DNA from 2 places in the Lysinibacillus sp. CD3-6 genome. Region 1 is predicted to be linked to the other one. Evidence: riboswitches for the same ligand, from Rfam matches in the RefSeq annotation. Region 1 holds a riboswitch; the other holds the start of a gene.

Evidence for each region. Region 1 has a riboswitch for FMN ahead of FH508_RS06835 (ECF transporter S component). Riboswitches for the same ligand answer to the same signal wherever they lie in the genome.
Region 2: another riboswitch for FMN. It lies ahead of ribE (riboflavin synthase); the one in region 1 lies ahead of FH508_RS06835 (ECF transporter S component).

Annotation. Positions count from the first base shown of each region.
Region 1 is NZ_CP085880.1:1,447,973-1,455,475, forward strand. Features, by position in the region: gene sigX (RNA polymerase sigma factor SigX) at 77-610, shown strand; gene FH508_RS06830 (RNA polymerase subunit sigma) at 607-1,905, shown strand; FMN riboswitch at 2,219-2,414, shown strand; gene FH508_RS06835 (ECF transporter S component) at 2,641-3,228, shown strand; gene FH508_RS06840 (sodium-dependent transporter) at 3,375-4,721, shown strand; gene FH508_RS06845 (STAS domain-containing protein) at 4,870-5,256, opposite strand; gene FH508_RS06850 (methyl-accepting chemotaxis protein) at 5,289-6,983, opposite strand; gene FH508_RS06855 (ATP-binding protein) at 7,013-7,435, opposite strand.
Region 2 is NZ_CP085880.1:1,723,202-1,730,704, forward strand. Features, by position in the region: gene FH508_RS08195 (PLD nuclease N-terminal domain-containing protein) at 165-416, shown strand; gene FH508_RS08200 (ABC transporter ATP-binding protein) at 400-1,308, shown strand; gene FH508_RS08205 (ABC transporter permease) at 1,305-2,093, shown strand; gene FH508_RS08210 (YibE/F family protein) at 2,155-2,937, opposite strand; gene FH508_RS08215 (YibE/F family protein) at 2,934-4,067, opposite strand; FMN riboswitch at 4,454-4,579, shown strand; FMN riboswitch at 4,700-4,825, shown strand; gene ribE (riboflavin synthase) at 4,983-5,621, shown strand; partial or broken gene ribB (3,4-dihydroxy-2-butanone-4-phosphate synthase) at 5,679-6,272, shown strand; gene ribE (6,7-dimethyl-8-ribityllumazine synthase) at 6,325-6,792, shown strand; gene FH508_RS08235 (spore germination protein) at 6,922-7,503, shown strand, end outside.

The sequences.
Region 1 (7,503 bases):
AAAGCAAAACATTAATTACGATGTAACTTGTGCGAGCGTTAGACGACAAATACTATGAGAACGGGGGTGGAGTGCTTTGAATGACTCCGTGTTCCATCGATTATACGATTCATACCATCAAGATGTGTTCCAGTTTCTTATTTATCTAGTAAAAAATCGTACACTTGCTGAAGATCTATCACATGAGGTGTACGTTCGTGTTCTGCGTTCTTATGAACAATTTGCAGGAAATAGCAGTGAAAAAACATGGCTTTTTGCCATTGCAAAAAATGTCGCAATCGATCATTTTAGAAAGCAGGCAGTGCGGAAAAAACATTCGCTCGATTTTTTTGACTGGGAAACGGAACAATTACATTCAACCACACCATCACCAGAAGAAATGCTACAGGCCAGTGATGAATTAATGCAGATAGAGTCTGCGCTTGAAATTTGTACAGGAGATCAAAAAATGGTTATTATTATGCGCTATTTCCAAGATTTATCGATTGCTGAAACGGCGCAAATACTTGATTGGACAGAAGCGAAGGTTAAAACGACGCAACATCGAGCCATTAAGTTTTTAAGGCAACAGCTACAACAGGTAAGGGAACAGGAGGCGAAAAGGCAATGACTCATAAACAATTTGACAACGATGAACAACTAGAACAAATGTTGAAGAATGCCCCGAAGCTGACTGATGACCGTTCGAAAGAAGAAGTGCTGAAGCGATTGCTTGCAGATGCCCGTCTGCAAGATAATATACATCTTCAAGAAGCAATGCAACAACCGACAGATTCAAAAGTGCTTGAAGAACAAGAGCAGTCTATCGCTGTTCAAGAAAATGAAAGTATGAAGCCTGTGAAGCAGCGTAGAAAGAGTAAACTACCTATTTTTAGCAGTATTGCAGCAGTTTTTGTACTATCCGTAGCAGGGTACGTGTTTTTATCAAATAATAATCCAGTGAAGGACGAGGCAAACGCCCCCCCTGAAAACTTTTCTACGATGCAAGAGGATCAAGCAGTAACAGAAAGTGAAAATGCAGATGGTGTGATGAAAGCAAATATCGGTGCCGAACATGCAAGAATGCTATCCCTTCGTACATCGGTTTACGAAGAAGATTTAGCAAATGCAGTCGTATTTAGAATCGGCTTACCAGGTGGCAATGCTGATAGCATACCTATGACCTATGTTATCCCGAATGAAAAAATAACGGCTGATTTTGGAAAGAAAAAGCCGACAACACTACAAATGTATGAAAAATACGCACCACAAATTGATGAGGAAGCGCTAGGTTTTGCTAATTATCATCCATACAAAGGTGAGTTGAAAGAAGAAGGAGAGACGCTAGTTCACGTCTTACCTGAAAAAAATGATTACGATGTAGCGTCAGCTTCCGTAACAAAATATTTAAGCTCGTTAAAGGATACGTTTACCGACTCAGAATATAAAGCGATTTCGTTAAAAAATGCAGATGGTACTCCTTATGAATTCTCACAGGCTGGTGAGCCAAGTGAGCCTATTCAGTTAACGAAAGATCATCATTACAACTATTATTTATATACAGAAGAAAATGGGACTGAATATTTATCGCCCGACTTCCACCAAACGTATCCAACTGTTACAGAGGCACTTATTGCCATGCGTGATAAAAGAGATGATATTTATGTACCCGTTGTCCCTGAAAATGTAACATATACAGTGAAAGAAGAAGAGGGGGGCGTTGTCATCACATTTGACGCACCGCTTGATTTGACGACAATGGATGCAGTAAGAGCTACGCAATTAATCGAAGCAATGATGCTGACAGCTTCAAGCTTCGATAAAAAACTGCGCTTAGATAACGTCGTACAGGAGAGTTGGGAAGGCTTTGATTTAACAAAGTTTTTACCCATGCCTGTAGGGGCAAATAAACAAACGATGCAGTAACAAAGTACAGCAGCTATCTATTGGGAGATAGCTGCTTTTGTGTGTCTCCGTGTCGGAATAATGCTGGAGGGTGAATCGCGGAATCAGGGTGCTGGAACGCGGAATCTTGATGTCGAAGCGCGGAATTCGAGTGCTATAACGCGGAAATCAAGCTCTGAATCGCGGAATTCCAGTGTTAGAAAGCGGAATCCTTATGCTAAAACGGAATTCATCGCACACAGATTAAAACATACAAATTTAATCGGAATTTTTTAAGCAGAAGTATTTACTTTTGTGCGATAAAACATTATAGTTAATTTATAAAATAATATTGATTCATCTTCGGGGCAGGGTGAAAATCCCGACCGGCGGTAATAGAGTTGTAAATCGCTAGTGTATTACAAACTACATTAGCTCGTAAGATTTACTACATGGCTCTTCAGCCCGCGACCTGTGCAAAGATTTTTTTGCATGGCTGACTTGGTGTGATTCCAAGGCCGACAGTATAGTCTGGATGGGAGAAGATGAAGGTACGATCGTCATTCGTTGTTACGAATTAAGCTATGTGCGAACGTTTTTTTCAGTGTGTCTATGGATTGCACTGTTTGCACAAAAAAAGCTAGTAATGGCGCTATTTAATCATGCCTTTTCTCCCTTATGCTGATGTGCATAAGGGTTTTTTCGTGAAAAAACAATCGATTACGTCGTAACCTTTCTTCTTGCAAGATTGAATCAGCAAAGAGGAGAGAGTTTTCAATGAAGAAAAATATCAAACTGCAATCGTTTATTACGATTGGTATGCTGAGCAGTATCTCGTTTTTATTAATGCTATTTAATTTCCCAATTCCGCCGTTCCCAGCATTCTTAGAGGTGGATTTCAGTGATATGCCAGCTTTACTTGCTGCTATTACGATGGGTCCAGTAGCGGGTATTTTAGTAGAACTATTTAAAAATATATTGGATTGGATTTTCTCAGGTACGCCTACAGGGGTTCCAGTCGGTCATATTGCAAACTTTGTAACGGGTATATTATTTATTTTACCAGTATCATTTGTGTTTAATCGTTTTAAAACAATTGCAGGTCTCGTTGGAGGTTTGGCAACAGGAACAATCGTTATGGCAGTAGGTATGAGCGTTTTAAATTACGCAGTATTTTTACCGATGTACACGTATTTCTTAGGCATGGAGCCAGTAGTTGGCGATTCATTATATAAAATGATTATTGCAGGTATTTTGCCATTTAATATCGTCAAAGGTGTGCTCTTAACAGCGATTATGGCGTTACTGTTCACAACGATGCGCAGATGGATTGAGCAACAACGTACAATGTATTTATCAAAATAATAAATTAAGCCTCGAGTTTATTCTTACTCGGGGTTTTTTGTTTATAGATCCATTAGCATGTGAAATCTTTGGGAATTGACTAGTCTAAATTACTATTTTAATGTACAATTAATGTGAGATTAGTTAGATTTGAGGAGATTGAAGAGATGAGTGAAAACAATGGACAATGGTCCAGTAAGTTAGGGTTTATTTTAGCATCGGCGGGTGCTGCGATTGGGCTAGGGGCTATTTGGAAGCTACCTTATGTCACAGGTCAAAGTGGGGGAGGCGCATTTTTCCTTATATTTGTGGTGTTCACTTTGTTAATTGGCCTACCGATGTTATTATCTGAGTATATTTTAGGGCGTGGTACGCAATCGGAGGCGATTACAGCCTATAAAAAGGTAGTTCCAACGAAACCTGCTTGGGCTTGGGTTGGACGCATGGGTGTACTTGGCTGTTTTTTATTATTAACCTTTTACAGTGTTGTAGGGGGCTGGATATTTATATATAGTGGCCTAGGTGTATCAGGGGCTGTTATTGATTCTACGGTTAATCCGAGTGAACTATTTGGAAAAATTATTAGCACGCCGTGGATTACGTTATTAGGTTTAGCGTTATTTACACTGGTAAATGTACTCGTCATTTCGCTCGGTGTGCAAAATGGTATTGAAAAAGCAAATAAGTGGATGATGCCATTATTATTTGTGATGTTCATCGTTCTTGTTATTCGAGCATTAACATTAGATGGGGCAATGGAAGGTGTGAAATTCTTCCTATGGCCAGATTTTACAAATATAACGGGTAAGGCGCTATTAGAAGCATTAGGGCAGTCATTCTTTGGTTTGGCAGTCGGGTTCTCTTGTTTAGTTACATATAGTTCGTATTTGAAAAAGGATGTTAGTTTACCAAACTCAGCAGGTTCAGTAGTTATACTGACGGTGCTTGTGTCATTTTTAGCAGGACTAGCTATTTTCCCTGTAGTGTTTGCTTTTGATTTAGAGCCACAAGCTGGACCTGGCTTATTATTTATGGTGCTACCGACTGCATTTAGTCAAATGCCTTTTGGTGAAGTATTTTTAGCGCTGTTTTTATTACTGTTTTTATTTGCAACGTTAACGTCATCATTTAGTTTATATGAAATTATTGTTGCAGCATTTATAGAAAAGTGGCATATGTCACGTTCAGTCTTAACGTTGTTACTAGGAGTTATTGTCTTTATTGCTGCCATTCCGTCGGCTTTATCGTCTAGCTTGTTAGCAGATGTCTCTATTTTCGGGAAGTCGATTTTTGATGCTACTGATTATTTAGTGTCCAATTTAATGTTACCAATGGGCAACTTATTGATTGCGATATTTATTGCTTATGTAGTTGATAAAAGCTTTGTGAAAAAGGAATTGTTAATGGGAAGTCAAATGGGGCAGGGTTTTTATAAGACATATCGCATATTAATGTTAGTGGTCGTACCGATCGTTATTATCGTTGTTTTATTAAATATGCTTTTACAAAAATAATTGAAGAGTAAAATTGTGTGAGTGCCTGGCACTCGTGCGCGCAACGAAAGCCGCAACACTCGCTATCACGCGATTTGTTGCGGCTTTGTTTTGGGTTCTCGCAGAGGACTAGAAGAATTGAGAATTGTTTGCGTGCCTGGCACCTAATCTAATATTCACTTAGTGTGAGTTCACCTGACCAGCTTTTTTCTTTAATCATTTGCTGTGCTTGTAGTTCACTTTTTGCAATAGGGAATACTTTATCACATTGGGAGATAGCGAACAGTTTTCGAATAAATTCATCTGTCACAATAATGGCGATTTTCCGTTCGGTAATCATAACTTTCTTTGCGAAATTAATAATCATACCAAAACCAGTACTATCAATATTCGTGACATTTTGCATATCAATTATGTAGCCATGCTTTGGTTCTAAACTAATAGCATGAAGCTCTTCTTTTAGCTCATCGATTAATCCATATTCTAAATTACCTGTAAAAGCAATTGAAATGTAATCGGCTTTCGAATTAATATTTATCATATTATTCTTACTCATATTAGTGCTCCTCCATAGTATTTAGTGATCGATTAAAATTTAAATTTATTCACTTCGTTTTGAAGTTTTGTAGAAATTTCTTCCAATTCCTCTGATTTTAATGAGATTTCAGCTACAGTTGCATGTTGCTCTTCAGACGTAGCGGCCATTTCTTCAGAAGCCGCCGCAGAATCTTCAAGAATGCGTGAGATATCTTGTATTGCCTGTTGAACAGCTAATGAATTGTCACTGACATGCGTGAATGCGGATTTCATTTGGTTCACACCTTGTTCTGTTTCAACAACATGTTCAACGATTTCTTGTAAGGCATGTCCACCTTTGCTAATGATATTCACTTGTTCCTCTACTGCAAGTAAATTACTTTCCATAGTTCGAACGGTCACAGCGGTTTCGGCTTGTATGTTTTTAATTAAATCTGTAATTTGACCAGAAGCCATACTTGACTGCTCAGCGAGCTGACGAACTTCAGAGGCGACTACAGCAAAGCCCTTTCCTTGCTCTCCAGCTCGAGCAGCTTCGATGGCGGCGTTTAAGGCTAATAAATTTGTTTGCTCCGCAATACCAGTGATGACAGTTATAATACCACCTATTTCTTCAGAGCGTTTGCCTAGTTTTTGAATCGAATCGGTAGCATATGAAACCGTATGAGTGACTGTATTTAAATGTTTGATTGCTTCATTAATTGCATCTTCTCCTTTTCGAGCGATATAAGTAGATTGAATCGCCCTATTTAAAGTTGTTTCTGCCTTTTTTAAACTATTGGTTACTTCCTCGATCGTTTTTTTCATCATTATGACAATGCGTTCAGCCTGATCAGATTGAATGGTGGTACCATTTGAAATGTCGTTCATTGTTAAAGCAATTTGGTTTGAAGTTGCACTTGTTTGGTGTGATGATTCGGCTAATGTTTGCGAGGATGTAGCTATTTGATTTGCACTATGCGAGACAATGGTTATAGTTTCTGTTAAACGTTGTTTCATATGATGAAAGGCTTGGGCTAAATTGGCGATTTCATCATTTCCTTTAGGCTTTACTATTTTTACGTTTAAATTTAAATTAGCAAGTTCTTTAGCATTCAAACTTAATTGATTAATTGGTGCAATAATTTGGCGCTGTAAAAGCCAACTAATGCTGACAAACATTAAAATGGCAATACCTATTAAAATAGAAATATTTTCCATTACATATTTTTTAGCGATATTAATATAGGGCGCTGATGGTGTGCCAGTCGACCACATCCCAATGACCTCACCGTTGCTGTTCATAATCGGTTCGGTCGCTATTTGATACATTATCCCTAATACATTTGCTGAGCCGATATAACGTCCTTTCTGCTCTAATACCGTAGTAATAAGTTCTTCAGGAGCCTTTGTGTTTACTTGTCGCACACCATTTTCGACTACCGTTGTATTTACTCGTGTATCGTGCTGAAAGATGGTCACAATGTTACCGTCTGCTAGTTCTTCAATTTCATCCACAATGGCGAAATTATCATTAATTTTAATATCACCTTTAAACAATTCGTTATTTTTGATAGTCCAGTCGCCAGGTGCGATTACATCAAAATACTTAAAGCTTAACTGCAAGTCGGATAAAATTTTCGCATCCGCACTTTCTAAAAAATTCTTTTTTGCTCCAATATAATTAATGATTGCTAGTATGGATACCATTAGAAACATACAGGTAAAGATGAGTAAATTAATTTTTTTTCGTATCGTCCATTTCATTTAAAAGTCCCTCCAAATTTCAGATGTACTTATCCATGAATTTTCTTTGAAACACCGACTAAAAATTTTGTGTTCGAAATATGTTTAAACCAAATATGATCGACCATATTTTTAACAAAAAATAATCCTCGACCACGATCTGTGTAATTATATTGGTTAAAATCGAATTGTAAAGCCTTCATTAAATCATGTTTGGTAATGCCATTCGCTTCATCGGTGACAGTTAACATAATCTCCTCATCACCATGTGTAACATGAACTTCAATTGTGTTTAAAAGAGGGGTTGTACCGATTTTTTCCGTCGCTTCAACTGCATTAATGACTAGTTCATGTAAAACAAATCGTAATTCTCTACCAAAGGGTAAATTATAATGAGTTGTATAAATTTCCATTACCTTATCGATAAAATGAACTGCTTGTCGATTTGCTTGAACTCGCAGTGTAAATTTCATTACCAATCACCTATCTTGTACGTGAAATTACATTACATTTTCGCAAATGATGTAAGTAAAGTTAAATA
Region 2 (7,503 bases), 280 kb from region 1:
TAGAACACTAAATACATAGTGAAATCGTATTATCAGTACCGATGATATTATCAGTAATGATAATGTATATAAAAATAAAGCAATAAACAGGTGCAATTCCAAAAATTGTGTGTTATCGTTATCATTATCAGTAATGATAATGTAAGTTGAGAGGAGAAAATTACATGAAACTTCACTATGGATTAAATGAATTGGGAGATGTAGATTGGTTAGCAGTATTACAGATAGCATTACCGTTCATGGTGGTAGGTCTCATTCTTATCCTAATTGCACTATTTGATTTGTATAGGCATCGGAAGGAAAGGGCAAATGTTCTTTTATGGACAATTGTTATTATATTTTTCAATACAATTGGACCCATTTTATATTTCACTATTGTACGAAAAGGAGCGAAGCTTAATGAAGTTAGAAATTAAAGGTGTAACAAAAAACTTTAAAACAAAGACAGCCGTTCATAACTTTTCTATGGTAGTTGACACTGGACAATGTGTAGGACTTATAGGCCCAAACGGTGCTGGAAAGTCTACGCTAATTAAAATTATTGCAGATATCTTATATGCGGATAAAGGCGAGGTACTGCTCGATGGGAAAAAAATTTCAAACATGAAAAGAGAGGTTGGCTATCTTCCTCAATACCCTGATTTCTTCCACTGGATGACTGCCAAAGAGACACTCTTTTTTATGGGACAGTTATCAGGTATAACTAAAGAAAAACTTATTGAGGAAGTACCTGCTATATTAACAAAAGTAGGATTAATAAACGAACAGAATGAGAAAGTTCAAACATTTTCTGGCGGAATGAAGCAGAGATTAGGTATTGCTCAAACGCTTTTACATAAACCATCTTTTATTGTTATGGATGAGCCTGTATCGGCATTAGATCCAATAGGAAGGAGAGAGGTTTTGAATTTAATTCAAGAAATTAAACATGAAACGACTATTTTATTATCAACGCATATTTTAGGCGATGCTGAAGAAATTTGTGAACGGTTTGTCATCATGAAACAAGGTGAGAAAATAATGGATACGACAATAGATAAATTATTAACTCATAATAGTGAAGAAGTTGTACATCTTGAAATAGCATCGGAAAATATGCTTTCTGTCCAAATAATTGAAAAACTTCCGTATGTAAAACATGTAGAAGCAAACGGAAAAAGAATGAAGGTAACGCTCGAAAATGTGCAGGAAAATAAAGATATGTTAATGCGTGACACTTTGGAAAACAAATTAGATATTGTTCGATTCGAAGTTGGAAGCAGTGAGACGTTAGAGGACATCTTTTTAAAAATGGTGGTGAGCGTATGACGCCTATATATGTTTTAACAAAAAAAGAATATGTACAAATGTTTCGTGATTTTAAAGTGATATGGTTACCGCTTGCTTTTATGTTTTTAGGGGCTACGCAACCAGTAGTCACATATTATTTACCAACCATTTTAGCAGCACTTGGGGGAAATCAAGGCATTACGATTGATCCTTCGATGCTTCAGCAGGATGGAGCGCAAGTAATGGCTGCAACACTTGGATCCCAATTCGATCAGTTAGGGATTATGATTATAGTGATTGCAATGATGGGTATTATTCAGTCAGATAAAGCAAATGGGATGCTTGACTTTATTTTAACAAGACCTGTAAAAGTAGGTTCCTATATTGGTGGTAAAATTTTTTCGAATTTCTCTATTGTAGCGATTAGTGTGACACTTGGATACATTGTATCTTATGTATATGTAAATTTTTTGTTTAGTAATATTCCATTTCGAGATATGGTTCTTGCAATTATTTTCTATCAATTATGGGTTCTTTTTATGATTTCGTTTACTTCAATGATTAGTACCATTTTTAATGGGCAGGGTGTTATCGCTTTAATAAGTATTGTTTGCTTGCTTATGTTTAAAATAATCAGTGGTTTACATCCTATAATTGATTTAGTAAATCCTGCTGGAATGAGTCAACATGCCGTGATGGTATTAATAACGGGTTCAATCGATTCGCATTTATATGGCAATATGTTCATTACTTTCATATGGATTACTATAATCGTAATGTTTTCACACTATTGGATATCTGCAAAGAAATATCATAAAAATTAAATAAGCATATTAAATCGAGTCGAGCGGTCAAATGGTAGGGGAAAACAATTACTAGTGCCAGTCACTTTGAGTGACTGGCACTTTCTTTTTCGCGTGATTTGACTAAATAATAGGCATTGACGGAGGCCGCAATAGGGATAATGGCTGCTATACCAATGCCTGCACAAAAAATTGTAATCAGCTCCGTACTGAACACTTTAGAATTGATAATATCGCCAATTGAGTAGTTTAAATCTTTAAACCATATTAAAAGACCTAAATAGCCACCAAAGAAAGCGAAAAATAAAGTATTTGTGTCTGTTCCTAAAATATCCTTCCCAATGCTTACACCTGAAGTGAATAGTTTTTTTCTGCTAATGAGCGGGTTGTGGTGGAAAATTTCGTGCATCGACGAGGCGATGGATATGGCGACATCTAAGATGGCACCTATTGTACTCATGATGATTACAGCAGCGCCAACTTGAACAAAGTTAACACCAATATAAAGTGAAAAGATACTAATTTCCTCTGTTGATTCTTCTCCAAATCCTTGAATCATTGACTTTTCTGTGACAAAAACTATAAAAAATAGCAGGATTACAATAGTAATCATTGTTGAAATAAAGGCGGTAATTGTTTTGCTGTTCTTTTCATTGATATAAAATAAACTAATCCAGCTAATGATTGTACAGGCAATAAACGTTAAGACAATTGGGCTGTTATTAGGATTGGTCATTAAGAAAATCGTTACAAAGAGTACCGCGAAGTTTAAAAATAAAGAAATAAAAGAGCGAACACCTTTTTTTCCACCGATAGCAATCATTAATATAAATAAAATGGCCGTTAGCCACACTAATACATTCATCGATTTACCCTCTTTCGTTTAATGAAAATCATAGAAGTGTAAAGACTGATGGGAATTGTTAAAACTACGCCAATCCCGCCTGCCAGTGCACGAGCTAGTTCTAATGAAAGATTCATGGAAAGTGTTAGCCCTAATGTAGAAGAATTTTTTAAATATAAAATTAGCATCGGAATGGAACCACAAATATAAACAAAAAACAAAATACTCGTTATTGTTCCCATAATATCTTTGCCAATATCAAGTCCTGAAGTTTTTAAAGCTTTATCAGAAATAGTTGGATCTTGGTCATATAGTGCAAACATGGAAGAAGCCATCGTAATTGAAACATCCATAACAGCTCCTAGGGCTCCAATAAACAAACCAGCCATAAAAACCATGTGATAAGGTCGAGTTAGAAATTGCATTTCCTCATAACGAAGTCCTTTTTCAGATGTAATCCACATTACGAAAAAGCTTATAAGCAAGGAAATGAAAGTTCCTAAAATGGTTGCAAGCATTGCAGCATAGGTTTTTTCATTTAATCCGTTTATAAGTATCAACGAAACACCAGTAAATAAAAGAACACATACACCACTAACAATTAACAAATTAACGTTAGAATGCTTAACATATAAATCCAATGCAAATGATAATATTAGGGCATTTACAATCAAACTAATGATCGAAAATAAACCTTTTCTTTTGCCAACAATTAATAAAGTAAAAATAAAAATCCACGCTACCATTAAAACGTAAAAATCACGTTTGACATCTATAATTGTCCCTGTTAATTGTCCTGTGTTTTTCGTGTCTGCCTTAATGGATATAAATAATTTATTTCCGACCTTATATTCGTGATCAAAAGCAGCCGAGGAAGAGTATTCATTAGTTAAATAAATAAGCTGTCCTTTAGCTTCTCCATTTTTCAACACTGCCGTTATACGCTGTGTAAATAATTGATCGTCATTGCTGTACATATCCGAGACAGGTGTTGTATCTTCTAACACAGTTTTGGTAACTTCAGCAATTGGACGTTCGTACAAGGATTCATTGTGACCAACGAAAAAAACGGAAGCCACAAAGCACAATGCTAATAGGAAATATAATATAATCCGTATAGTAATTTTCTTAGTAGAATTACTAGTAAACAATAAAAAAACCTCCAATGAGGGAATTTGACTATGTTCGTATCAAGTTTGCCGTTAGACAGAAGACGCTTGGAACAATGATTCACGTTAACATCCCTATTTTTCTATGTCAAGCTTATCAAAAGTAGTCACCTAGGAAGTAACGCTCTATACCAATTAAAGTTTCTTCTTACCGATTAAGTGGCATAGTAAACTTAATGGTTATACAATGTTATCTTTAGGTTTTTTACGTAACACACGTCCGTTCATATATGATTCCTTTAAATAAAGATGCATTGTAGTGTGATATCAAGCTTCCATCTTTCGCCTAAATTACATTTAGTTACGAAAAATATTTTTAGGTGGATAATCTATTGAAATAATGTTATCGTAAGAAATAACTAAATGAACATATCCTTCAGGGTAGGGTGAAATTCCCAATCGGCGGTGATGAAGTAATTCAAAGTCCGTGAGCGCAAGCTGATTTGGTGCAAATCCAAAACCGACAGTTACAGTCTGGATGGGAGAAGGGTAAACGTATAAGCTTTTTAAATTCGTATGAGTTTAAAGGGTCTATTTGGCTACGCTTATATAGATTACTACTTCCCATCGACTTCGTTGGGGAGTTTTTTATTTAGTTAACAATTTAATAAGTATCTGTTCTTCGGGGTAGGGTGAAATTCCCAATCGGCGGTGATGAAGCAATTCAAAGTCCGTGAGCGCAAGCTGATTTGGTGCAAATCCAAAACCGACAGTTATAGTCTGGATGGGAGAAGAACAATGAGATGGTAGCCTGTGGAAAAATATCATATCCACTAGGTTTATTTCGTGACGTCTTATTTATTAGAACTCCCAAACCCCTTTGTTAAAAAGGGGTTTTTTGTTTAGCTCGTTTAGGCAATTACAGGTCGAAATAAAAATTGGAAAGTTGGTGGAAAAATGTTTACAGGTATTATTGAGGATATTGGTACAGTAAAAACCTTGCAAAACGATAGGCAAAGTATGAAAATAACTGTTACTTCGCCAAAGATAGTATCTGATGTGAAGCTAGGAGATAGTATAGCTGTTAATGGCGTATGTTTGACAGTCACACAATATAATGAGCAGGAATTAACAATGGACGTAATGCCTGAAACGGTGAAAGCGACAAATTTGCAGCAACTGGTCGTTGGGAATGCTGTAAATTTAGAGCGAGCGATGCCTGCAAACGGGCGTTTTGGCGGTCATTTTGTTTCAGGTCATGTTGACGGTGTGGGGAAAATTTTACGCAAACGTCCAATGGCCAATGCAGTCTACATCGATATAGCACTGTCAGAACAATTAACGAGCTATTGTATTCCTAAAGGTTCAATCACAATTGATGGAACAAGCTTAACGCTCTTCTATGTGGATAAAAACAGTGTTACCGTATCTCTTATTCCGCACACATACGAGGAAACAGTACTAGGAATAAAAAATGTTGGGGCATTAGTCAACATAGAAACCGATTTGATTGGCAAATACATTATGCATCAGCTCCACCGTGGTCAGCAAACATCGGCCATTACGAAAGATTACTTAGCAAAGCATGGCTTTTAGCCTGTTTAAAAAGTATAGAACAGACAATAAATGAAAGTTTATTAGGAGGTGGCAATTTTGCTACATTCAATTGAAGAAGCAATTGCAGATTTAAAACAAGGCAAAATGATTGTTGTCGTGGACGATGAAGACCGTGAAAATGAAGGGGATTTACTTGCCCTTGCAGAGTTTATGACACCAGAAACGATAAATTTTATGGCTACATATGGAAGAGGGCTTATTTGTACGCCGATTTCACAGCAGCTTGCACAACAATTAGCATTGCCTCCAATGGTCGTAAATAATACAGACAATCATCAAACGGCATTTACCGTAAGTATTGATTATATAGATACAAAAACAGGTATTAGCGCCTATGAACGTGCATTGACGATTCAGAAAATGCTAGCGTCACAAGCGCAAGCGACTGATTTTCGTAGACCTGGTCATGTATTTCCCCTGATAGCAAAGGAAAATGGTGTGTTAGAACGCAGAGGACATACTGAGGCTACTATCGATTTAGCGAAGCTTTGCCAAAGCATACAAGCGGGCGTAATTTGTGAAATTATGGGGGATGATGGTGAAATGTTACGCTTCGATGATTTAGTTAAATATGCAAAAAAACACGACTTAAAAATGATATCGATTGATGCATTAGCAGCATATCGCCGTCAACAAATCCAAGGAAAAAATTCACTTACAGTGTAAAAGAGGAGAATTCATTATGGGAAAAACATTTGAAGCACAATTGATCGGCAATGATTTAAAAATAGCGGTAGTAGTTGGTCGATTCAATGAATTTATTACAAGTAAATTATTAAGTGGCGCATTAGATGGCTTAAAGCGTCACGGTGTAGACGAAGAGTTAATTGATGTTGCGTGGGTACCAGGTGCATTTGAAATTCCATTTATCGCAAAACAATTAGCTGAAACAAAAAAATATGATGCCATTATTGGTTTAGGTACAGTTATTCGTGGCTCTACAACACATTATGATTATGTTTGTAACGAATCAGCAAAAGGCATAGCAAATGTGTCTCTTGCTACAAATGTACCAGTTATTTTTGGTGTTGTCACAACCGAAAATATTGAACAGGCAGTGGAACGAGCTGGAACAAAATCAGGGAATAAAGGCTATGATGCAGCAATCTCAGCTATTGAAATGGCGAACTTACAGAAACTAATTAGTTAAAATGATTGAAATTCCGTTGTATTAAAATTTCCATGAAAGATCACGAGTATATTGCATAATTTATTGGGCATTGGGAAATATATGTTTATGGAATTTTAGTATGAATCTAGTGAGTGGGAGATGAGGAATATTCAATCATTGAAACAAGAATTCGAATTAAAAACGTTAAAAGAACTATTTAAACTCTCTGCTGACGTAAAATTTCAATCATATTCCTTTCACCAACATAACGTACATTTTATTACATGTGATGCGATGTTCGATCCGTTTTTATTGAATAAGGTTATTATAGATCGAGTTGAAGCTTTTTTCGAGGATGCCTCACCAACATCACTAGAAGATCAGCTAAAACATAAATTACACATTCCAAATTTCCAAAAAATATCAAATACAGATGATGCTATTCGTCGTGTGTTTTCGGGTTATGCATTACTTTACTTTGAAGAGGAGAAAATTTTATTTTCAAGTAAAATTGCTAAAAAGCCGAATCGAGTGCCTTCAGAAACAGCAGAAGAAGTAATTATAAAAGGGCCGAGAGACAATTTTATAGAAGATGTATTTATTAATATTGCTTTAATTCGTAAGCGACTACCAACTAAATCATTTTGTGTGGAGACGATGGAAATTGGCAAGCGGTCTCAAACAACAGTCGCTGTTCTCTATATGGACGACATTACAGATAAAACTATGGTGGATGAAATTAGAAAGCAA